Prosthecobacter sp.: one gene and its partner. The protein of the gene in region 1 interacts with the protein of each later gene in a pairwise test. Links are inferred from orthologs where the notes say so. Each region holds a gene or a part of one and is shown on either strand. Other genes may lie near its edges.

Region 1 (11,007 bases):
TCCGCCAAGAACTTCAGGCCGAATACGCCCGCTACCGCAGCCGCCGCTGGTTTTTCAAAGAGTGCGGTGTGGGGCTGGCGAGCATCGCGGCGATGGATCTGGCCGTGAAGGCGGCTCCGGCGGTGGTGAATCCGCTCGCGATCAAGAAACCGCATTACCCGGCGAAGGCGAAGCGCGTGATCTACCTGTTCATGGGCGGAGCGCCGAGTCATCTGGAGTTGTTCGACAACAAGCCCGAACTCGCGGAGTGGGACGGCAAACTGCCGCCGCCGGATTTGCTCAAGGGCTATCGTGCCGCGTTCATCAATCCGAACAGCAAGCTGCTCGGGCCGAAGTTCAAATTCGCGCGGCATGGTCAAAGCGGCGCGGAATTGAGCGAGCTACTGCCGCACACGGCGAAGATTGCCGACGATCTGACGATTGTGCGCTCGATGAAGACGGACGCCTTCAATCATGCGCCGGGGCAGATCTTGATGAGCACTGGCTCGCAGATCTTTGGTCGGCCGAGCTTTGGCGCATGGACGCTTTACGGACTGGGCACGGAGAATCAGGACATCCCCGGCTATGTCGTCATGCAAAGCGGCCAGAAGGGCCCCAGCGGCGGCATGAGCAACTTCGGCTGCGGCTTTTTGCCAACGGTTTATCAAGGCGTGCCCTTCCGCAGCAGCGGCGAACCGGTGTTGTTCCTGAACAATCCGCAGGGTGTCGATGATGCCACTCAGCGCGACACGCTGGATGTTTTGAAGCAGCTCAATGAGGAGCGGCTCAACATCGTGGGCGATCCCGAGATCGCCAGCCGCATCAACAGCTTCGAGCTGGCCTATCGCATGCAGCAGACCGCGCCGGAGCTGATGGACATCTCGAAAGAGCCGAAACACATCCTCGACATGTATGGCGCGAAGCCTGGCGAGGCATCGTTCGCGAACAACTGTCTGCTCGCGCGTCGGCTCATTGAGAGCGGTGTGCGCTTTGTGCAGCTTTTTCATGAGGCGTGGGATCATCACGGCGGTCTGGTGAAGGGCCTGAAGGATCAATGTGGCCTCACCGACCAGCCCTGTGCCGCGCTCGTGCGCGATTTGAAGCAGCGTGGTCTCTTGGAGGACACGCTCGTCATCTGGGGCGGCGAATTTGGCCGCACGCCGATGGTGCAGGGGGGCAGCGATGGGCGCGACCATCATCCGAATTGCTTCAGCATGTGGTTTGCCGGCGGCGGCATGAAACCGGGCTTCACGCTCGGTCAGAGCGATGAATTTGGTTTCAACGTCGCGGAAGATCCCGTTCACGTTCACGATCTGCACGCCACCCTGCTGCATCTGCTCGGTTTCGAGCACACGAAACTCGCCGTGAAGTTCCAAGGACTCGACATGCGCCTCACGAACGTGCATGGCGAGCTGGTGCCGAAGTTGCTGGCGTGATCAGATGCCGTAACCTGCGCGATAGGCTTTGTGGATGATCGCGTCCGCTTCGGGCGTGTTGGGCGATTTGAGCGCGTTCGTGTCCCATTCGACGCGTTTGCCGAAGCGCACGGCGAGGAGACCGACGAGCAACGATTCGGTGAAGGGGGCAGAATACCAGAAACCACTCTTCGCATCCTCGGGTTTGCCGGTTTTGCAGGCTTCGAGGAATTCTTTGCGATGGCCGCTCAGGCAGCGCGGGATCGTTTTGGCGGGGATGACGAACTGCTGCATTTTCGACTCGGGCACAATGCGTGGAGTGCCGGACCAGCCACCGGCGAGGATGCAGCCTTTGTCGCCGACGAAATAGATGCCGTTGTCGCCGAGGTTACGGGTTTCTTCGAGGCCTTCGGGACGTGGTGGTAGCTTGCCGCCGTCATACCAGACCATTTTCACGGCGGGGCGGTCGCCTTTGGCGGGGAAGTGGTAGGTGATGATGCTCCAAACTGGGAAGGACTGGTTGTTGTTCGGGCCGTTTTCGGCCTCGACCCAGTCGGGCGCGTCGAGATCGAGCGCGTAGAAGGCGGGATCGGCGTTATGCACGGCCATGTCGCCGAGCGCACCGCAGCCGAAGTCCCACCAGCCGCGCCATTTGCGCGGGCAGAAGTCGGGGTGATAGGCGCGCTCCTTCGCCGGGCCGAGCCAGAGGTTCCAATCGAGGTTCTTCGGCAGCGGTGGCGTGTCGGTGGGATAGGCCTTGCCTTGGGAATCCCAGAATTTGCCAGGGCGGTCGGACCACACATGCACTTCGGTGACTTTGCCGATGGCACCGGCCTGAATCCACTCGCGAGTGAGGCGGATGCCTTCGCTGGCGTGGCCCTGATTGCCCATCTGTGTGACGCGGTTGGTTTCCTTCGCGACATCGCGCATCGCACGTGCTTCGGCGATGGTATGGGCAAGCGGCTTCTCGACATAAACGTGACGGCCCGCCCGCATCGCCATGATGCTCGCGGGCGCATGCACGTGATCCGGCGTGGCGACGAGCACGGCGTCGATGTCCTTCTGCTTCTCAATGAGTTCGCGGTAATCGCGGTAGAGCTTCGCTCCGGGGTATTTTTTGATCGTGCCGGCGGCGTGATCGAGATCGACATCGCAAAGCGCGACGATGTTGGCGAGGCCGGACTCATCCAGGTCGCGGATGTCGCCGCCGCCTTGTCCGCCGATGCCGATGCAGCCGAGGTTGACCTTTTCACTCGGCGGCGTGAAGCCGGGGCCGCCGATGACGTGACGCGGGACGATTTGGAAGCCGAAGACCGTTGCGGCGGCGGTTTTGACAAACTGGCGGCGAGGAAGCGTGGAAGGCTGGGGCATGCGCATGCAAACGGGCAGCTTCAGCCCGCTCTTGCGCCGTCGCTTGCCGCCCCGATATCCAGGGGCTCGCTGTTAAAGCTGTCTTTCAGTGTGTCAATAATGCAGGTTGTGTCGTATTTATTGCCTATGAAACGCCCTTGGAAAGACGTCTCCGTGTCGCTGCGCGACGGCATGGTGACCTGGCCCGGTGATCCCGAGTGCCACATCAAGCGCGTGAACCGCATGGAAGACGGCGCGGTGTGCAACCTGACTCACCTCAGCATGAGCGCCCACACCGGCACGCACATGGACGCGCCGCGGCATTTCATCGCGGATGGCATCACGATGGAGCAGATGCCATTCGAGGCGGTGATCGGCCGCTGCCGCGTGTTTGAGATCGAGTGCGAGGATCAGATGCAGATCACGGTGGATGATTTGAAGAAGCTCAAACTCTCGCCCCGGCAGCGTGTGTTGTTCAAGACGCGCAATTCAACACGGAGCTGGGCGATGAACGAGTTCGACAAAGACTTCATCTCCATCCGCGCCGACGCCGCGCAATACCTCGTCGATCACGAGGTCATGACGGTCGGGGTCGATTACCTCAGCATCGGCGGTCATGGGAAGGATGTTGTCGAAACGCATCAGATCCTGCTCGGCGCGGGCATCTGGGTGATCGAGGGCCTCAACTTGGCCGAGATCAAGCCCGGCTACTACGAGCTGATCTGCCTACCGATCAAACTCGAAGGCGCGGACGGGGCACCGTGCCGGGTGGTGCTGCGCTAACCGGCGCGGCGTTTCATTTCATCGCTCGCCTTGTCCAGAATGCGGCGCTCCTCGGCGGTGAGGCTTTGCATGCCTTGACGACTGATTTTGTCGAGGATGTCATCGACGGTCGGAGTGGCATTTTTCGCGGGCTTTTTGGCCTTGGGAGAGGGTTTGGGCATCGAGGGCAGCTTCAACTCGCCTGTTTCGTAACGGATGAAAGCGTAGGCGGTGCCGACGTTGGCGGCGAGGAGGAGCAGGGAGGCCCAGTCGCGTGCGGCGAGACTGCTGAGGGCATTCAGACCGACGAAGATAGCGGCAAGCACCCAGGCGTCGATGGTGAGGATGATGATGCTGATTTTCGCACGCGGATAAAGCGTGGCGAAGGCGATGAAGACGCCGAACTCGAGCTGCATTATGCCTGCGCAGGCGAAACCGCGAACACCTGCGAGGCCAAACAAAGTGATCAGCAGCGGTGAGACCAGCAAAAGCAAGGCCAGCAGGCGCACGAAGGCACGGCGGCCGAGATGGCGCTCCACGGCCTCGCCGAAATTCCAGAGCAGGTAGCAGCCAATGAGAATCCACAGGCTGGGTGGATTGACGATGACGTAGGTCAGCGGCGTCCAGAGATGGAGCTGGTTGAAGGTACTGTCGAAGGTGAAGACAAGGTGCGCCATGACGCCGTAGCCGAGCACGGCGGTGACGATCATGCTCGCGGCACCGACGAGCGCGATGATTGCGGCGAGATAGACGGGGTGCTGCTTCCACCAGGTCAGCGGGAGGCGGTCTTGAGATTCGGGGAACCAGGAATTGAACATGGGATGATGAGTTTCACTTTCGCACCCGATCCACGAGCACGGCACTGAGAATGACGAGTCCGAGGACGATTTTCTGGGTGTTGCTCTCGACGTTGGTGAGGTTCATGCCGTTTTGAATCACAGCGATGATGAAAGCGCCGATCAAGGTGCCGGACATGGTGCCTTTGCCGCCGCTGAGACTCGTGCCGCCGACCACGACAGCGGCGATGACATACAGTTCATACATCTGGCCGTAGGTGGGCGATCCGCTTTTGAGCAACGATGCCGTGACCACACCGCCAAGGCCTGCGAGCAGGCCGCAGAGGATGTAGGCGATGAGAATGACGCGTTTCACCGGTACACCGGAGAGGAACGCGGCCTCGGTGTTGCCACCGACGGCGTAAAGATGACGGCCGAGGCTGGTTTGAGTCATCACGACATGCGCGGCGGCGTAAAGCAGCAGCATGAGCACGACGGCGTTCGGCAGGCCGAAAAGGTCGGACCCACGACCGAGCCAGACGAAGGAGTCCGGCACCTGATAGACGGATTGATTCTCCGCCAGACGATACGCGAGACCGCTGCTCACGAGCATCATGGCCAGTGTGACGATGAAGGGCGGCATGCGCAGGCGTGTGATGAAGGTGCCGGAGATCAAGCCACACACGCCGCACAAGGCGATGCCGCCGAGGCCTGCCAGGAACATTTCCATCACACTCGCGCTCGTGCCTTCAAAACAATCGCGCACGATCATCGCCGTGACGACGGCGGAGAGAGCGATCAGGCTGCCCACGCTCAGATCAATGCCACCGGTGATGATGACCAGTGTCATGCCGATGGCGAGAATGGCGATGACGGCGATTTGATTGGCGATGTTGAGCAGGTTGTCCGCTTTGAGGAAGTTCGGCCATGCCTGCGATCTCGGTTTGAGCACGCGAGCGTCCTTGAGCGCGGGGAAGTCGGTGGCGAGATCGCTGAACACGAGCCAGGAGGCCGTGGCGTGATTGCAGGCGATGACATCGAGCCCGCCGGAGGTTGCGGCGCGTTGCAATGCGACACGGGCGTCTTTTGGCTCGCCCTTCACGATTTCGCCACGAGAGCCGAGCGCGGCGTTCAGAGCTTCCGCAAAGGCGATGTCCTCGGCCTGCGGGCGCACGACGATGAGCACTTTGGCATTGGGAGCGATCTGTGCGGCCAGTTGTTTCGCCGCCGCCGCGTCCTGCGGATGTTGCTCAGTCCAGGTGACGATGCTGAAGAAGGCGCAGAGCAGCAGCAGCGCGACGAGCATGCCGGAACCAGCAAGGTGATGGCGGATGAAGGCAAGGAGGCGGCTCATGCGGAAAGAACGATCATGCGGAGTGGATGAACGCCGTTCAAGACCGGAGATGATCAGGATTGACCGCACAAACAGTCATGGGGTAGCCTCAAGGCATCATGAAAACCTCCATTCGCGTTCTCGCCGTCCTGTTTTGCACTGTCGCGTTCGCTCGTGCGGACTGGGTCATCATTCAGAAGACCAACACCGCTGGTGAGGAGAAGGAGACGGTCACGAAGATCAAAGGCGAGCAGGCGCGTGTGGATGTGGGGACGCAGATGAGCGTGATGGTGGGGGCGGAGGGCATGATGATGCTCATGCACACGCAGAAAGTGCTCATGAAGATGGATCTGGCGACGATGAAGACGGCGCTGGAGATGGCGGCCAAGGCCTCGGCCCCGCTCGACAAGCAGCCGGCCACCAAGCCGGTGGCGACGGGGCAAAAAGAAAAGATCGGCGACTGGGAGGCCGAGATTTTCACCTGGGAAGGCCAGCTCGGCAAAGGGCGCTTTTGGGTGGCGAAGGACTTTCCGAAGTTCGCGGAGATCAACGCGATCAATGACAAGCTGGGCAAGGCGATGGGCAACGCGATGGCCGGTCTCGCACCTCAGGCGTCTGATTTCAGCGGCATGGTGGTGAAGTCGGAGATGACGATGATGGGCAAAAACATGGTCACTCAGCTCATTTCCGCGAAGGAGCAGGAGGTGGATGCCAAGGAGTTCACCGCCCCGGAAGGCTATAGTGAAATGAAGATGCCGATGGCGCCGGGTGGAGCGCCGCCGAAGTGAGTCATGGCGTCAACACGCACGCGTAGGCCGCCGTGTTGGCGCCGGGCATGGAAATGACCACAGGCTGCTGCGTTTCACGTGTTGCCAGAGTTCCGAGCACAAGCTGCAAGGCCGCGCTGGCGCCCATGCTCTCGCCCAGAACGAGCTTCGGGCTGAGCACGGTCTGCCATGGGCTCCCAGACCACGCGGTTGTCTCCGCACGGTCGAGTTTGGAGATGCCGGTGCGGTCGTCGATGAGGGTGGCTGGTTCGCGGAGCTTTGCCTGTGTTTGTGCCGCAAGTTCCGGCAGCAAGGCGCAGCGTTCTTGCCAGGAAAGATAGGCCAGCGGGCCGATCACATCACGCACACGCGGGCCGCCACTGCTGGCGGAGAGCAGCAGCGCACCTGCTCCTTCGGACGCGATGAGCTGTGGGTGATAATAGGTGAGCGCCTCGGCGCTGAGCCAGTCGCACTCTTCGGCGGCGATGAGCAGGCATTCCTCGACGAGGCCGCTGTGAATCCAGAACGTGGCGGTGTCGAGCGCCTCCATGATCGTGTTCGGCGCGCCCACGAGCGTGCTGACCGCACCGTCGATGCCGAGGAAGGAGGCGAGGTGCGAGGCAGGTGCGTTGAACACGGTTTCCGGGAAGATGAGCGGGCTGGCTTGCGCGGGATTTTGCAGCACCTCGTGGTAGAAGCGGCCTGTGTAGTTCACACAGCCGTTCATCATGATGAAAAGGATGCCCAGCCCCTGTGGCGGAGCCGCAGGGTCGTGCCCGGCATCGGCCAGCGCCTCGAGTGCGGCGGCCACCGAGTAGCGCGTGATGGCACTTGAGCGGCGGAGGCGTGGATGACGCGAGATCTTTTCCGGCGGCACGGCGGGAACGAGGCGCGTCTCGCAGGGCCAGGTGCGCTCATCGCCGGGACGTGCGCAGCCGGTGGCTGGCAGCGGCGTTCCAGCACGCACGGCCTTGAGCAGGTCAGCGGCGCTCCAGCCTGCGGCGCTCACGGCTCCAACACCGCGAATATGGATGTCGCTCGTGTTCATGCGGTCCTCCTTTGCAGGACGAGGGTCGCGTTTGTGCCGCCAAAGCCGAAGGAATTGGTCAGCGCATGCTCCAAACGGGCTTGGCGGAATTTTTGCACGAGGTCAAAGCACACGGCGGGATCGACCTCGCGCACGTTCAGGCTCGCGGGGAGCCATTGGCCGCGCAACGCCATCAGGCAGATCACCGCCTCGACTGCTCCGGCACCGCCGAGGAGATGACCCATCGCCGATTTGGTGGAACTGACGGGAATGTTTTTCACAGCATCACCCGCCCAAGCGGCGATGGCGGCGGCTTCGGCCACGTCATTGAAGGGCGTGCCGGTGCCGTGGGAGTTCACATAGCCAATTTGCGCCGGAGAAACACCGGCCTGGGCGCAGGCGCTCGTCATGGTGCGGATCGCGGCTTTTCCCTCGGGGTCGGGCTGCGTGAGGTGATGCAGGTCGGTGGCGGTCGAATAGCCGGCCACATCTCCCAGCGCGTCGCTTTGGCGCGCATCCTCGGCTTCGAGCAGCATCACGGCGGCACCTTCACCCAGCGCGAGGCCATCGCGCTGCGCATCAAAGGGGCGTGGAATGCCGCTGGGGGCGAGGGCGTGCAGGCTGTCGAATCCGGAAAACACGAGTTTTGCGAGCGCATCGTAGCCGCCAGCGATCACGCGTTTGGCCCTGCCAGAACGAATCATGTCGGCCGCCCAGCCGATGGCGTTGGCACCGGAGGCGCAGGCGTTGGAAACGATGATGACCGGGCCACGCCAGCCGAATTCGGCGGCGATGCTGCTCATCTGGCGCTGTGGCTGGTAATGCTCCGCACGGGAAAGCTGGGAGGGGACACGTCCTGCATCCTGGCGCGCGTTTTCGAAATAGGCCTCGCCCAGCGGCATCGCCCCGGCGGAGGTGCCGATGACCATCGCGTCGATGCCGTCCATGGTTTCACGCCCGGCCTGGGCCAGCGCTTCGCGGATGGCAAGGAGCAGCATGCGCGTGCCGCGATCGACGAAGGCCTGTTTGTGCGCGGAAACACGGTGAAACAGGTTTTCCGCAGGCACATCGACCACCCCGGCAGTTTTGGCGATGAGACCGGTCGTGTCGAAAAGCTCGACCGGCCGGAACGCGATGCGATCCGCCGCCAACGACTGCTCATTCGCCTGCCAGCCCAGGCCCAGCGGCGAAACAATCCCGGCTCCGGTGATGGCGATGCGCTGGCGTGGGGGTGGCGGCACGGAAGAAAAGATTGGAAACAGGTGAGATTCGTCGCGCACGGTGGTTGAACTGCCCACGCAAGTGTTCATTCTACGGCACGACGCAGGACATGGATTACGCCTCGTCGCAAGGACTGCAAATGTTTGGTGAACGCTGGGAACGTATTGTGGCAGAGCGCGGCGCGCAGGCGGCCCTGTATCTAGCCGACGGCAGCGCCACGACCTTCCGCCAGCTTGATGACGAAGCACGGGCGATGAAGCCTGCTGGGGATCACGTTTTGGTGCAGGGCGATGCGCCGGAGGTTTTGCGTGCGTTGCTGGCCGGGTTTCTCCACGACGTGTCGGTGCATCTGGTGGAAAAAGACCGTCAGCGCCGTGTTCCGTCCATTCCACCGCCCGCAGGCACCGCACTGATCAAACAAACCGTCGGTGGTTCTGGTCTGCGTCGCTGCCAATTCTTCACGCTCGATCAAATCGCCGCCGATGTGGACCGCCTGCATGCGGCGCTCGATCTTGGCGCGCACGGCGTGGGGGTGGCGGCGATTTCATGCGCGCACTCGTTCGGCCTGACGATGACGGTGCTGCAAACGCTGTTCAACGGCGTGCCGACTTGTTTTGCGCCGCAGCCGTTTGCCCAACCGTTGATGGAGGCGATGAAACATCACGCGCGTGTCTTTCTGCCGGGCGTTCCGGCCTTGTGGAAGGCCTGGCTGATGGGCGAGGTGCGGTTTGGCAATGTCAGCCTTGCGATTTCCGCCGGATCACCGCTCACACTCGAACTGGAGCGTCTTGCGCTGGAGAAGCACGGGCTGAAGATTCATAACCTGTATGGCACGAGCGAATGCGGGGCGGTGTCGTGGGATGATTCGGACGTTTTGCGCAGTGATGCGCGTGATCTCGGCTCACTCCTGCCCGGTGTGCAGACACAGACGGATCATAAAGGCCGCCTGGTCGTCACCAGCAGTTCGGTGGGCCTTGGGTACGATGAATTGCTGCCGGAGGAGCGCTATGGCGGCGGTTTTTTCACCACCAGCGACCAGATCGACCCGAGTGGAGAGCGCTTGATGTTCGAACAGTGCATCGGAGGCGGCATCAACGTGGCCGGCCGCAAGCTGAGCCCGGCCGAGATCGGCGAAAAGATCAAGCGTGCCGCAGAGCTGCCGAGGGTGACGATTCGAGGGGCGTCGAGCCGTGATCCCGAGCGCTGTCAGGATATCGTGGCCGAACTCGATGTGCCACAGGCGGAGATCGACGCCGCGTTCAAAACCAAAGCCTGCTCATTGCTGGCACCGTGGGAAGTGCCGCGTAGATGGATTGGAAAATCATGAATACCCCGCTGCCTGCCGCCGCCTTGAAACACATCGCCTCGCTCAGCGCCAAGCGCTGGGACCGCTGTTACACGGCGATGAAGCTGCGTTCAGACCCGGTTTATACGGCGGTGACACGTGAGCTGGCCGGATCAGCGCTGCCGGTGCTCGACATTGGTTGCGGCCTCGGCCTGCTGCCCTTTTATCTGCGTGAATCCGGCTTCACGCCGGACATCATCGGCTTTGATTACGACACGCGGAAGATCGCCAGTGCGCAAGTCATGACAGGGCAGGGTGGTTATGCGGGTTTGAGCTTCATGGCAGGCGATGCGCGCACCGGACTGCCGGATTTTGGCGGAAATGTGGTGATCCTCGACATCCTGCAATTCTTCACGCGTGTGGAGCAGGAGACGCTGCTGCACGCGGCGGCGGCCCGAGTGGAGGAAGGAGGGAAATTGATCATCCGCAGTTGTCTGGCGGATGATTCGACGCGTTTCCGCATCACCGTGGCGGGTGATTGGTTCGCCAAGCTGACGTTTTGGATGAAGGCGGCGCCTGTTTGCTATCCCGACCGTGCTTTGTTCGAGTCCGTGCTCAGTTCCGCCGGGCTGCGGGTGCGCGCGGAGCCGTTATGGGGCGGAACGCCGTTCAACAACCACCTCATCGTTGCTGAACGTTAGCGCGCCCGGCTCCGTGCCACATTCCAGGCCGCTTTCCGCCAACAACGCCACCACGGACTGCGCGACTTCGATGGCGATGGGCGTGGCCTCATGAATCAGGACGATGGAACCCGGTTTCAGCCGGTTGCGGATGCGTTGCGTGACGAAATGCACGTTTTGAATCACACCGTCGAATCCTCGCGCATCCCAGAGCATCATCTTCAGGCCCAACGCCTGCGCGACGAGGGCGGTGAACATGTTGTGATGACCGGCGGGCGGGCGGAAGAAGCGCGGTGGATGTTCCGGGCAGATGGAGGTGAGCGTCTCCTGGCAGCCGGCGATCTCGCGCCACAAGCCTGCCGGGCGCAGCGCCCAGAAGGTGGTGGCGGGATGCGTCTGCGTGTGATTGCCG
Region 2 (10,785 bases), 240 kb from region 1 along the record:
CGCCGTCGCCTCACCCGGTGCCGGCACCGTCAGCGAAATCTGCGTCAAGATCGGCGAGAGCGTCGAGAGCAAGGATTTGCTGGTGAGGCTGGTGAAGTGAGGGCTTTGTTCTCTCTATGAAATTCGAACCAACGATGTACACCGAAAGGTGCCCGGTCTGCCAGCTTCCATCAGTGAATGCATTCAAGGGCGCTCACTTTGAGGTTGATTGCGTATCCTGTGGCCCCTTCACTATAACAAAAGAAGCTCAGATAGTCCTTGGTCAGGGCAAGCTTTCTCCTGAGCAAAAAGCGAACGCCTCTTGGTTTCTCAGGCTGAATCCTGAACACTCTCTGGATACGCAGAACTTGGCCATGCTCAACCGGGCACGCGGCCTTGATGTAAATGAAAAGGGCACGGCGCTTCTTTTGGCTTTGTCGAAAAGATACCCTCGAGCCGGTGATCTTATCCTGTATAACTCATTGGTCGTTCTGCCAAAGTTGTTTAAATTTCGGGACGCTCAAGAAGGCGGCTATCCACAAAACCTGCTGACGAAAGACTCATTGTCTCCATTTGAGTTCTTGGCGATTTGCGCATGTCGAGACGCTCTTGAATTGAATTGGGTTCTTCAAAACTGGTTGCTGAAATGCGGCTACCTTGAACCCGGTCCTGCGGATGCCTTTCTTCAGATAAGTTTAGAAGGGTGGCGGTTGATAGCAGAGATGCAAAAAGTCGGGGTGGAGAGTCGTTCGGCCTTCATTGCAATGCCGTTTGCGCCACGTTTTACGCCACTATTTGAACTGGCATTGTATCCTGGAATCGAACGAGCTGGTTACACCCCTGTGAGGATTGACAGGGCGGAACACAATAACCGGATTGATGATGAGATAATCGCAGCCATTCGAAGGAGTAGGTTTGTTGTCGCAGACCTCTCGTTGCATCGAGGGGGCATTTACTTTGAGGCAGGCTATGCCCTTGGCTTGGGCTTGCCAGTTGTTTGGACTGTTGAGCAGAGTGCTCTGGACAATAACGAGGTTCATTTCGACAACCGTCAATACAACTTCTTGGTCTGGAAGGAAGGTGGGTATGATGATCTGGCCAAGCGCCTTTCCAATCGAATTGAGGCAACGATCGGCAGACCGCGGTGACTATGTTTCAAGCCCAACGGGCTTTCGTCATGCAGCCCAGGAGTGCCGATCGCGCGAAGCGGGAGAGTGCTCTCCTGGGAACCGCACCACCCACGATCCGCGCCGGATCACGAACCTCAACGAGGTTCCGTCACCCGAACGTCCCTGCGGCACCGCGTCGCCCGTGACGGGACCGCGTTGCGGTCCGGGAACGTGATGGGGGGACGGTGGGGTGCGCGAATCCCAAGGGAGCGCTCGCCAAGGCTCGGCACCCTTGGGCTGCATGGCGGAACCGCGTTTCGGTTCAATGCGACGGGGAATCGTGGTCCAAGGCGTCATTCAATCGGCTCATTTTGACCATTCTTGACCAACTTGACCGTTGACGCCGTTCTGCGCTTTCCCCTACGCTCCGCGCCATGCCTCAATCGCTCGCCAACGTCCTGATCCATGCGGTGTGGTCCACGAAGGAACGATTTTCATTCCTCACGGACAAACCGCTGCGCGAGGAACTCCATCGCTACCTCGGCGGCATCTCGGCGCGGCTGGATTGTCCGACGCTGATCGTCGGCGGCGTGGAGGATCACGTTCACATCCTGATGCGACTGGCCCGCACAATCACGCTGGCGGATTGGGTGAAGGAGATGAAACGCGCCTCCACCGTCTGGCTCATTGAGCAGTCGCAGCGCGATCCGATGCTCGCCAAATTCCACTGGCAGTCCGGTTACGGCGTCTTTTCCGTCAGCGAATCAAAGACGGCCGAGGTGCGTGCTTACATCGCGAAGCAGGAGGAGCATCATGCCAAGATCACCTTCCAAGACGAATACCGCCGCTTCCTCAAGGCGCATGGCATCGAGTGGGATGAGAAGCATGTGTGGGATTGAGAATCAGGGACGGTGAGAGGTGACGGAACCTCGTTGAGGTTCGAATATCGTATGTGTGCGTTGGCCGTGGACCCAAGGGAGCGCTCGCTATCGCTCGGCACCCTTGGGCTGTAAGACGGAAGCCCGTTGGGCTTCGTGGCCGTGCGAGGATGGTTTGATCAAATGACTGCAACCACCTTCGCCAGCGTACCGGGCCGCAGAGCAATCGCATCGCCCTCACGACGCCCAATGAGCCTCTGTCCCAAGGACGACGCGGGCGTGATGACAACGACTTCATTCCCCTCATGCACCATTTCCGTGCCACCGGCAAGCGGGCCGAGGAAGTAATGACTGCGGCCCTCGGGAGCCGCCAAACTCACCAGCGCACCCAGCGTGATCGCCGCGCCTGACTCCAACGCTTTCCCTGACAAGGCTCCAAACGCCCGCACCGCCTCCTGCAACTCCGCCACACGCTGCGCCTGCCCGCGCGCGACATACGAGGCCTCCAGCGTGCGCGTGTCATACTTGTTCTCCGCCTTGCTGTCCGGGTCCGTGGCCGCCGCAAACGCACCCTGTGCCGCCCGTGTCAGCGACGCGAGTTCGGCATTCAGCACGGTGAGGAGGTGATCAAGGACGGCTGGTTTGTTCATGGGGAGGTGGGGTCCTGCCCGGTGCTCCGCTGCGGGATCGAGATCAAGGGAAAAAGGGGAGCGCGGGCATTCGCTTCGCGGCGGTGCAGCCTGTCCACTTCATCGACCCTGCCGCCGCAACAAAGGCTCCAGGCAGCACAAGATCAGGAGAGCAGGCGGACAGACGCTTGTTGTAGAATTTCCCATCTATTCCGCACACAACGCCTGCGAGGAGATGGCCCCTTCGAAACATTGAGGCGCTTCCAACCCAGTGAATTAGCAGCAACAGCCCATGAGCATCCTTGATGAGATGGTGAAGTACGCCCATGACACCGGAGGAACGCTTTCGGAAAAGAAGGAGATTCACACGCTGGAAATCCTTGTAGCCGAACGAAAGGCCTTCCTCTCGAAGAAAAAACTGACTTACATCGCCAAGTTCCGCGTGGACGATTCGAGCAAGGAATTGCGGTTCACAGAAATGCTCAAGGAAAGCGGCTTCGGCCTTTCCAGCGGCGATTCGGGCATGTCGCCCGGGTTCGGATTCAAAACGGAATCCTACAGCACGGGATTCGGGGAACCGAGGGAAGGCTCGATCAAGGAGCAGTCCAGTCTGTTCGGCAAGCAGTACAGCTACACGTTTGATTTTGGCAGGACACGAGGAGCGTTTGAAGCCATTGCCGGTGCCAACGGCTATGCATTCAAATACCAGGTCACGTCCATGGGATTGTAGCGGTGCCGTCGTGCTAAACCTGCACGGCAAGGAGCCATGCCGTATCTTTCAAAGCCGGGTATTGAACCCCGATGCCGGTTCCGGTAAACTCCCAGCATGAAAACGCACTGGCAGCCTGCTTCGCGAGCGTTCACCCTGATCGAACTCCTCGTTGTGATCACCATCATCGCGATCCTGGTCAGCCTGGCGGGAGCGCAGATCATCAAAGTTCTCGACGACGCCAACCGTGTGAAGGTGCTGGCCGTGGTGACGGAGTTGAAGAGCGGGATCGACGCCTACCAGCTCGACTACACCCGCTTCCCTATCGACTCGAACACGGGAGCCGGAAATGGCGAGGATGCAGCCGAACTGCTTACCGACGGCAGCAATTCCCTCGTGGACGCCCTCATGGGCATTCCTCCCGCCGCAAATGCGAGCGGAGGCCGCGACCTCAATCCCAAGCGCACGCCGTTCTCTCAATTTTCCACGGCCAAAAACGATCGTCACGGCCTCGTCGGCGCCACACGGCCCTCGAAGCTTCACGACATGTGGGGCCAGCCTTACCGCATCCTGCTCGACACGAATGGCGACAACCAGGTGAAGAACCCCGATGCCACCAACGCCGACCCGAAGATCTCGCAGAATCAGGCCGCGTTCCTCGTGGTGAAGTCCGCCGTTTACAGCAGCGGTAAAGACAAAATACCGCAAACGTCAGATGACATCACCTCGTGGCGGGCGAAATGATCCGGAGCGCCTTGATGTTTGCTACTTGCCTGCGGATTTGAACACCTCGGGGTGATCCAGCAGCACCTTCTTCAACCGCTCCACCTGGGCAAAAGGGCATTCGCCGATCCAGGCTGATTTTTCGATGACTTCCCGTCCGCCGATGGTGCCGGCGATGATGAGTCCTGTCAGCATCGACCCCATCATGTCTGGATGCGTGCCGTCCTCTTCGTACAACGACATGGCGGGATAAACGTCCTGCACCAGCCGCCAAAAATCCCCCACCGGGCTGACGACAAGGTTCGCCCCCGGATTTTTAGCCAGCGCCACCTGCACCGCGTTCACATTTGCACGACGGATGCGTGCGTGGGCATCATCTGCGTTGGTGCCGGTGGAAAGCGCGTCGGCAGCTTTCTTTTTCCACAGACGCTCATGCCGCGCCCACACCTGGAAATCGACGATGAGCATCCGCGGATTCACTTCACGGGCGAGCGCCACCAGCTTTGACAGGCCGCCGTTCATGTACTGCTGCGCTTCCCCATTCACCGCCGCCAGGGATGACAGCACACTCTGCTCCTGCACGACGACAACATCCCAGGGCTTGCCGTCGTCCGCGCCCTGCTTCAGCAGAGCGAGCGCCTTGGAGTCCGTCGCATGCTGTTCGAGCTTGAAGCCACCCTGCAAATAGCTGCCAATGTGCGGTGCCAGCACCTTGGACGAAAGCAGCAGCTCGCCCACGATGGCCGGCAGGCCGTTGTGCGCGGTGTAGCTGTTGCCCAGAAACAGGATGCGCACATGCGGCGCGTCTTCGGCCTTGGCAGAGACATGGCAGCCGCAGGCGGCGAGTCCGGCCAGCAGCAGTTTGCGTCGGTACCAGAGGATCGGCGAAACGGAGTTCATCGGTTTCAAATGTTCACAGTTCCTTTCAACTCACGGTTTGCACAGCTTGTCCGCCAGCGCTTCTGCCTTCTCGTTGCCTTCCTTGGCGGACAGATGACCGACGACGCGTGACTTCTCCTTGTCGAGCTTGATGATGATCAGCGTCTCCAGGCGGGTCTGCTTCTCGTCGTCTTTGCTCGACATCATGCGATAGATGATCGCGTAAGGCATGAATGCACCGCCCTGGCGGAAGCCACGCCACTGCACGACGTTATTGGCCTTCGCCGGAAACTGACCAGGGCAGGCGGTGAGCGTGTCATTCATGAGATCGGTCTTGCTGCCCTTGAACTTCAAATTGATCCAGCTCCGCAGATCACCGCCCTCGTGAATGACCTGATAGCCACCGAGACCGGGACAGAGGTGCTCGAAGCTGTCGATCTCGGGATTTTTCTCCAAGGCGGTGTCGTGGATGATCTTCACCTTTTTCGGGTCGGTGGTGGTGAACTCGGATTCAGGCTTCAGATCGGCGGCGGCGATGATGACCGGGCCAAGGGCGAGCAGGATGAGGAGAGTGAGATGTTTCATAAGATTTGCGGGATTATTTCAGCGAAGCATCCGCCGCGCCATCGGCTTTGCGATACAAACTCGTCGGAATGAGCATCTGCGGCGGCAGTTCCTCGCCTTTCGAGTGACGCAGGAACGCGCGCACGACCTCCACGCCCATCTTGTCGGGGAATTGGATCGGATCGGCGTAAATCTTGCCATCCTTGATCGCCTGCTTGCCCTCCGGCTGGCCGTCGAAGCCGATGATCACCACCTTGTCGGCCCTGCCCGCCTTCTCCAGCGCACCACGCGCACCGAGCGCGGAAGGATCATTGATGGCGAAGATGCCCACCATGTCAGGATGCGCCTGCAGCATGTCCTCGGCGGCCTTGTAGCCCTTGTCCTTCGCGCCGCCGCCGTCGAGTTCGCTCACGATCTCGATCTTCTGCGCCGCTGTGGCGTTGTGCGCATCGAGCACTTCTTTGAAGCCCTTCACGCGCAGGATGCACGACTCGACCTGCTTCAAATCCAGCACACCGATCTTCCCGCCCTGTCCTTTGAGCGCCTCGATCATCGCCTTGCCTGCTTCCTTGCCGCCGCCGAAGTTGTCCGTGGCCACCTGCGTCACGATCTTCACGCCGGGTTCGTTGCACGGCACGTCCACCGTGAACACCGGAATGCCAGCCGCGTTCGCTTCCTGGATCACCGGTACGATGGCTTTGGAATCCGCCGGACTCAGCACGATGGCCACGGCCTTCTTCACGATGAAATCCTTCACCTGGTTGCTCTGCCGTGCCACATCGCTGTCCGCGCTCACCACCAGCGTGTCATAGCCATGCTTCGCTGCTTCGGAGGTGATGTTGTCGCCGATGACTTTGAAAAACGGATTCTGCAACGTCAGCAGTGACACACCGATGGTGCCTTTCGTGGCGGTGGCCGGTGTGTCCGACGTTTTGCCGCAGGCGGCGATCAGGGCTGCGCAGATGACAAGGAAGAGGCGGAATTTCATCAGTCACATGCTAGCACGGCCCCGCCCCTTCGGCGCAAGCCTCGAATGCAAAACCATAACTCTTAACTTCCTCCTCCTCACTCCTTCGCATAGCGCTCCCAGCGTGTGTTCAAGGCGGCTGCATCCGTTTTGCCATCCGCAATCACCACGCGGTAGCGCAGCGTGATCGTCTCACCCGCCTTGATCTCCCACGCCGTCTCCTGAATCGGTACGTAGTTGAGGAATATTTTCCCGTTGTCCCACGTCCGCAGTTTCTGCGGCGCGTCGTGGTTCTTTGGATGACAAAAAACAGTCACCGTCGCCTCGCCCTTTGCCGTCGGCCCGTGCATCGCGATCCACTTCGCCCGCGTCGCGTGGCTGTCCTTCCGCGTTTTGCCCTCGGAGGTCTGGTAATCGCTGTTCGTCGCATCCCAATCGAGCGGCGCGCGATAGGCGATGCCACCGCCATACCGATACGCCGCCAGCACCAGCGCATGCTCGCTCACGTTTTTCTGCTCGATGTCGTAGTCGATCTCATACGCGCCTTCGACGAGCCGCGTCATCACGCTGAGTTTTTCCCGCAGGACCACCAGCGGCTCGCCGCCCTTGCCATCGCGATACCGCAACTGCTCCTGCTCGACGACAAATCCCGCCACACCGTCCTGCTGCTTCGTCTCCAGCGTCTTCACGAACTGCACGCGGCCGGTCTTTGCCTTCAGATTCCAAAAGTCCACCGGCTTCCCCTCGTGCTCGCCATGCACCCACGCATGCCACAGGCCGAGGTGATGGTAATGATCCGCCGGGTGAATTCCCGTCACCACACCGCCCGCAGGTGCATGGAGTGGATGAATGAACCCGCTGCGCGTGAAAATGGGATCAGCCTCCGGTGGCGGCGGCACCAGCGCCTTGTGATACGTCATCACCGGCTTGTCCCCGTTCATGACTTGAATCTCCTTCTCCGTCTCGCTGACGGACAAGGTCTGTGCGGCGGCCGAGGCGGCGAGGAGGAGAGATAAAACGACGGATTTCATGATCCATCCAAACGCTGCTGCATTGAGCGAATTGCATCCCGCATTTCCTCAATCCCTTCCGTGCCTGCAACGAAGTGGCCGATCACTGAACGAAACTGCGCTGCGAGGTCTGGGTCGTTCGGAGCCACCTGAGCCAGGATGGGTTCAATCATCTGCCGCACCACTGCCACGAAGGTGTTGCCGTTGAAAAAGCAAAACGGTGCCAGGCAGTGACACTCATATGCGACCAGCAAGGCACGCTCCAAACCGGATTCCTGCCCACGACACGATTCCCACAAGCTGCGTGCGGGCTCATAGCCATCGGAAGTGGGTTTGTGCAGCACGTTCTGATGCTGGCAAAGCGCGGCATTGAGCCGCACCACCATCTCCCATGGAAATTTATCGAGCCAGTTTTGCTTCCACACGGCGCTTCGAGTATTTGGCTGCCAGTTCCGCCGCATCCTGCTTCAATCCCTCGACCCCGCGGCTTTTCAGAAGCCCTTTGCCTGTCGTTTTGAGCCTCGGCTCCGCGACAAAGCGGTCTTGGATTGCCAGCGCATCCGCCAGCAAATCCTGGAAAATATCGACCTCGCCATGCAGCGATGGGGCGTTCGACTTCATGCCTATGGATAATCGAAAACTCTGCCTATTACCAGATCATTTCTGTTCATACTTCAGGAACCCCTCTCGCCTCTCCCCGAACGCCGCCAAATCCACGCCCCACCATGCCTCGATCGCCTTCCATGTCTCTCCAGCCTTGATCGCCTTCACCAGTGCCTCGCAGTTCAGCAGTGTGTTCACCTTCGACAAAGCAAAAGACTTCGGATAAAGCCGCTGCAACGTGCAGATGATCGCAACGCCCGCTTCCACCGGCTTCAAGGCCGCACGATCCGTGATTACGATTCGTACGCCGCCGCACGCTTCATTCTTGAACACGCTCGTCGTTGGCGTGAAGCGCACCGGCGTGAACTGCACGCCGGACAGGCCGAGCTTGTTCAGCTCGTGTGCCAGCCGCAAATCGTTCACATAAGGTGCGCCGAGCACTTCAAACGGCGTGTCGGTGCCGCGGCCCACACTCACGCTGAATTCCAGCAAACCGATGCCCGGATAAAGCTGCGCAGCATTGAGCGAGCGCATGTTCGGCGACGGATTGATCCACGGCAGGCCAGTGTGATCGAACAGCATGCCGCGCCGCCAGCCCTCGACGGGAATCACCTTCAAATCGCAACCGATGAAGCGCTCCGCGTTCATCATCAGCGCCAGTTCCCCTGCCGTCATACCGTGACGCAGCGGAATCGCATGCGTGGCGGTCGGCTTTTCCTCATCCACCACTGCCGGGCCTTCCACGGCGAGTCCGCCGATGGGATTCACACGGTCCAGCACATAAAAAGCCTTCTTCGCCTTCGCCGCCGCCTCCATGCACACGCGCATCGTGCCGATGTAAGTGTAAAAGCGGCAGCCGATGTCCTGGATGTCGAACACGAGCGCGTCGAGGTCCGCCAGTTGCTCCGGCGAAGGCGCTCGCCGTTCGCCATAAAGGCTGAGCACGGGAAGACCGGTCTTCTTGTCCTTCGTGTCGCCGATTTTCTCCTGATCCAGCACGCCACGAATGCCGTGCTCCGGGCTGAAGAGTTTTTTCAACCTCACGTCCGGCGCGGTTGCCAGCAAATCGATCGTGCTGCGTCGTTGCGCGTCGATGCCGGTTTGATTTGTGATCAAACCGATCCGCAATCCCTTCAAATCGCCGAACTTGCGCCGCACCAGCACGTCGATGCCGTTGAGCACAGTCGGCACTTCCGTTTCACCACGCGGCCATGGCGGACCGCTCGCCGTCGCGAAAGTCATGCCTTGCGCCGCCGCCGTGCCGATTTCCTCATACAAATCCCGCACGCTGCCATTCCCATCGGGATGCAGCCGTGAGCTCATGAAGATGACGAACGTCTTTGTCTGTGGCTCGATCCACAAGCTCGTGCCGGTGAACCCCGTGTGGCCGAAGGAGCCGATGGGAAAAGTTTTCCCGCGCGGCCTGCTGAAGGTCGAGTCGATGTCCCAGCCCAGTCCGCGCCGCTCAAACACCGTCGAGATAGTGTGCGGTGTCGTCATGAGCTTCACCGTCTCTGGTTTCAGCACGCCAGCGCCGCCATCAAGGATCATCCGCGCATACTTCGTCAGATCGCCCGCCGTGGTGAACAAGCCCGCATGCCCCGTCACACCGCCCATCTTGCGCGAGGTCGGATCATGCACCACGCCACGCAGCATCACGCCATCTTGATCCTTCTCCGTCGGCGCGATGCGCGGATGCCAGTCCTCTGGAGGCAAAAATCGCGTCGAATCCATTTTCAGTGGTGCGAACACGTTCTTCGCCGCGAACTCGTTCAAAGCGATGCCGCTCACGCGCCGCACGATTTCGCCCAGCAGAATGAAATTGATGTCCGAGTAGCGAAAAAATCGATCCGGCGGCCCTTCCGATGCCAATTCGACCGCCAGCTTGATTCCCGTGTCATAACCACTCCACACCGGCTCCTTCGGAATTCCAGGTCTCAATCCCGAAGTGTGCGTCAAAAGATGCCGCACGGTGATCCCAGCACGAAACTCCGGAATGTAGCGCCGCACCTCCGCCTCCAGTTCGATCTTGCCCTTCTCCATCAAGAGCAAAACGCTCGGCAACGTTGCCATCACCTTCGTCAGCGACGCCGCGTCGAACACCGTGTCCTCCGTCATCGCCTCCTTTGCTGGCGAGACCGCCCGCTGCCCCTCGACCAGCGTCATCTTCTTCTCCCCGCTCTCCACATGCAGCACCGCTCCGGGCGGGTTACCTTTTGCCACCGCTTGACGCACCACATTCCGCAGCGAGTCAAACTCGTCAGCGTGAACAACGCCACAGAACAGCAATGGCAAAATGATACGGGGTAAAATCATGGGAGTCTGAATCAGACCAAAAGATCGGAGCTGAAGCATCCATTATTTTACTCCGCATCATTTTATCCAAATCAAAGCCCACCCATTGGCTCACTTCTTTTCTTCTTCCCCCTCCGCTTGAATCCACCCCCATCAGTCGTAGCTCAGCACATCGTGCATCTTCCACGACACGCTTCCTCTCCCCATTCCCTCGTCGCTCCACACTCGCAGATCCATTGCCTCAAACGGCTCCATCCATTTCAGCGCCGCCTTCAAGCCATCCGTCCCACCATTTTGCGCACGTACCATCGCAAACGCCTTCAGAAACTCCCGCAGCTTCGTGAAGCTCATCTTCACCCGCAAGCCTGCGGGCAATGCAGAACCCGGCAGCCTGAGGATCTCCGCAAATCGCACCTGCTGCGCCCGCGACGTGCCCAGCA

The links.
Region 2: the proteins of U1A53_RS02390 (region 1) and U1A53_RS01480 interact in binary tests that used the Escherichia coli proteins (3 or more experiments, as listed by UniProt). The link is inferred for Prosthecobacter sp. from one-to-one orthologs.

Annotation. Positions count from the first base shown.
Region 1 is NZ_JAXMIH010000005.1:343,582-354,588, forward strand. What follows is about bases 3,488-6,473. They hold U1A53_RS02390 (ABC transporter permease), read right to left. Parts: upstream 5,637-6,473; coding sequence 4,338-5,636; downstream 3,488-4,337. Other genes in these bases: U1A53_RS02380 (cyclase family protein), read left to right, coding at 3,488-3,527; U1A53_RS02385 (rhomboid family intramembrane serine protease), read right to left, coding at 3,524-4,324; U1A53_RS02395 (DUF4412 domain-containing protein), read left to right, coding at 5,735-6,403; U1A53_RS02400 (beta-ketoacyl synthase N-terminal-like domain-containing protein), read right to left, coding at 6,405-6,473. Also shown: U1A53_RS02370 (DUF1501 domain-containing protein), read left to right, coding at 1-1,415; U1A53_RS02375 (Gfo/Idh/MocA family oxidoreductase), read right to left, coding at 1,416-2,765; more of U1A53_RS02380, read left to right, coding at 2,892-3,487; more of U1A53_RS02400, read right to left, coding at 6,474-7,430; U1A53_RS02405 (beta-ketoacyl-[acyl-carrier-protein] synthase family protein), read right to left, coding at 7,427-8,650; U1A53_RS02410 (AMP-binding protein), read left to right, coding at 8,695-9,957; U1A53_RS02415 (class I SAM-dependent methyltransferase), read left to right, coding at 9,954-10,616; U1A53_RS02420 (polysaccharide deacetylase family protein), read right to left, coding at 10,566-11,007. UniProt on the Escherichia coli protein: Part of the ABC transporter complex RbsABC involved in ribose import.
Region 2 is NZ_JAXMIH010000005.1:106,396-117,180, forward strand. The notes cover bases 4,482-7,245. They hold U1A53_RS01480 (substrate-binding domain-containing protein), read right to left. Parts: upstream 6,459-7,245; coding sequence 5,505-6,458; downstream 4,482-5,504. Other genes in these bases: U1A53_RS01470 (hypothetical protein), read right to left, coding at 4,482-4,927; U1A53_RS01475 (hypothetical protein), read right to left, coding at 4,958-5,491; U1A53_RS01485 (PmoA family protein), read right to left, coding at 6,536-7,245. In the rest of the region: U1A53_RS01440 (pyruvate carboxylase), read left to right, coding at 1-100; U1A53_RS01445 (hypothetical protein), read left to right, coding at 117-1,127; tnpA (IS200/IS605 family transposase), read left to right, coding at 1,523-1,987; U1A53_RS01455 (hypothetical protein), read right to left, coding at 2,146-2,616; U1A53_RS01460 (hypothetical protein), read left to right, coding at 2,888-3,325; U1A53_RS01465 (prepilin-type N-terminal cleavage/methylation domain-containing protein), read left to right, coding at 3,422-4,048; more of U1A53_RS01470, read right to left, coding at 4,070-4,481; more of U1A53_RS01485, read right to left, coding at 7,246-7,468; U1A53_RS01490 (hypothetical protein), read right to left, coding at 7,465-7,872; U1A53_RS01495 (hypothetical protein), read right to left, coding at 7,847-8,068; U1A53_RS01500 (exo-beta-N-acetylmuramidase NamZ domain-containing protein), read right to left, coding at 8,105-10,366; U1A53_RS01505 (hypothetical protein), read right to left, coding at 10,499-10,785. UniProt on the Escherichia coli protein: Part of the ABC transporter complex RbsABC involved in ribose import. Binds ribose. Also serves as the primary chemoreceptor for chemotaxis.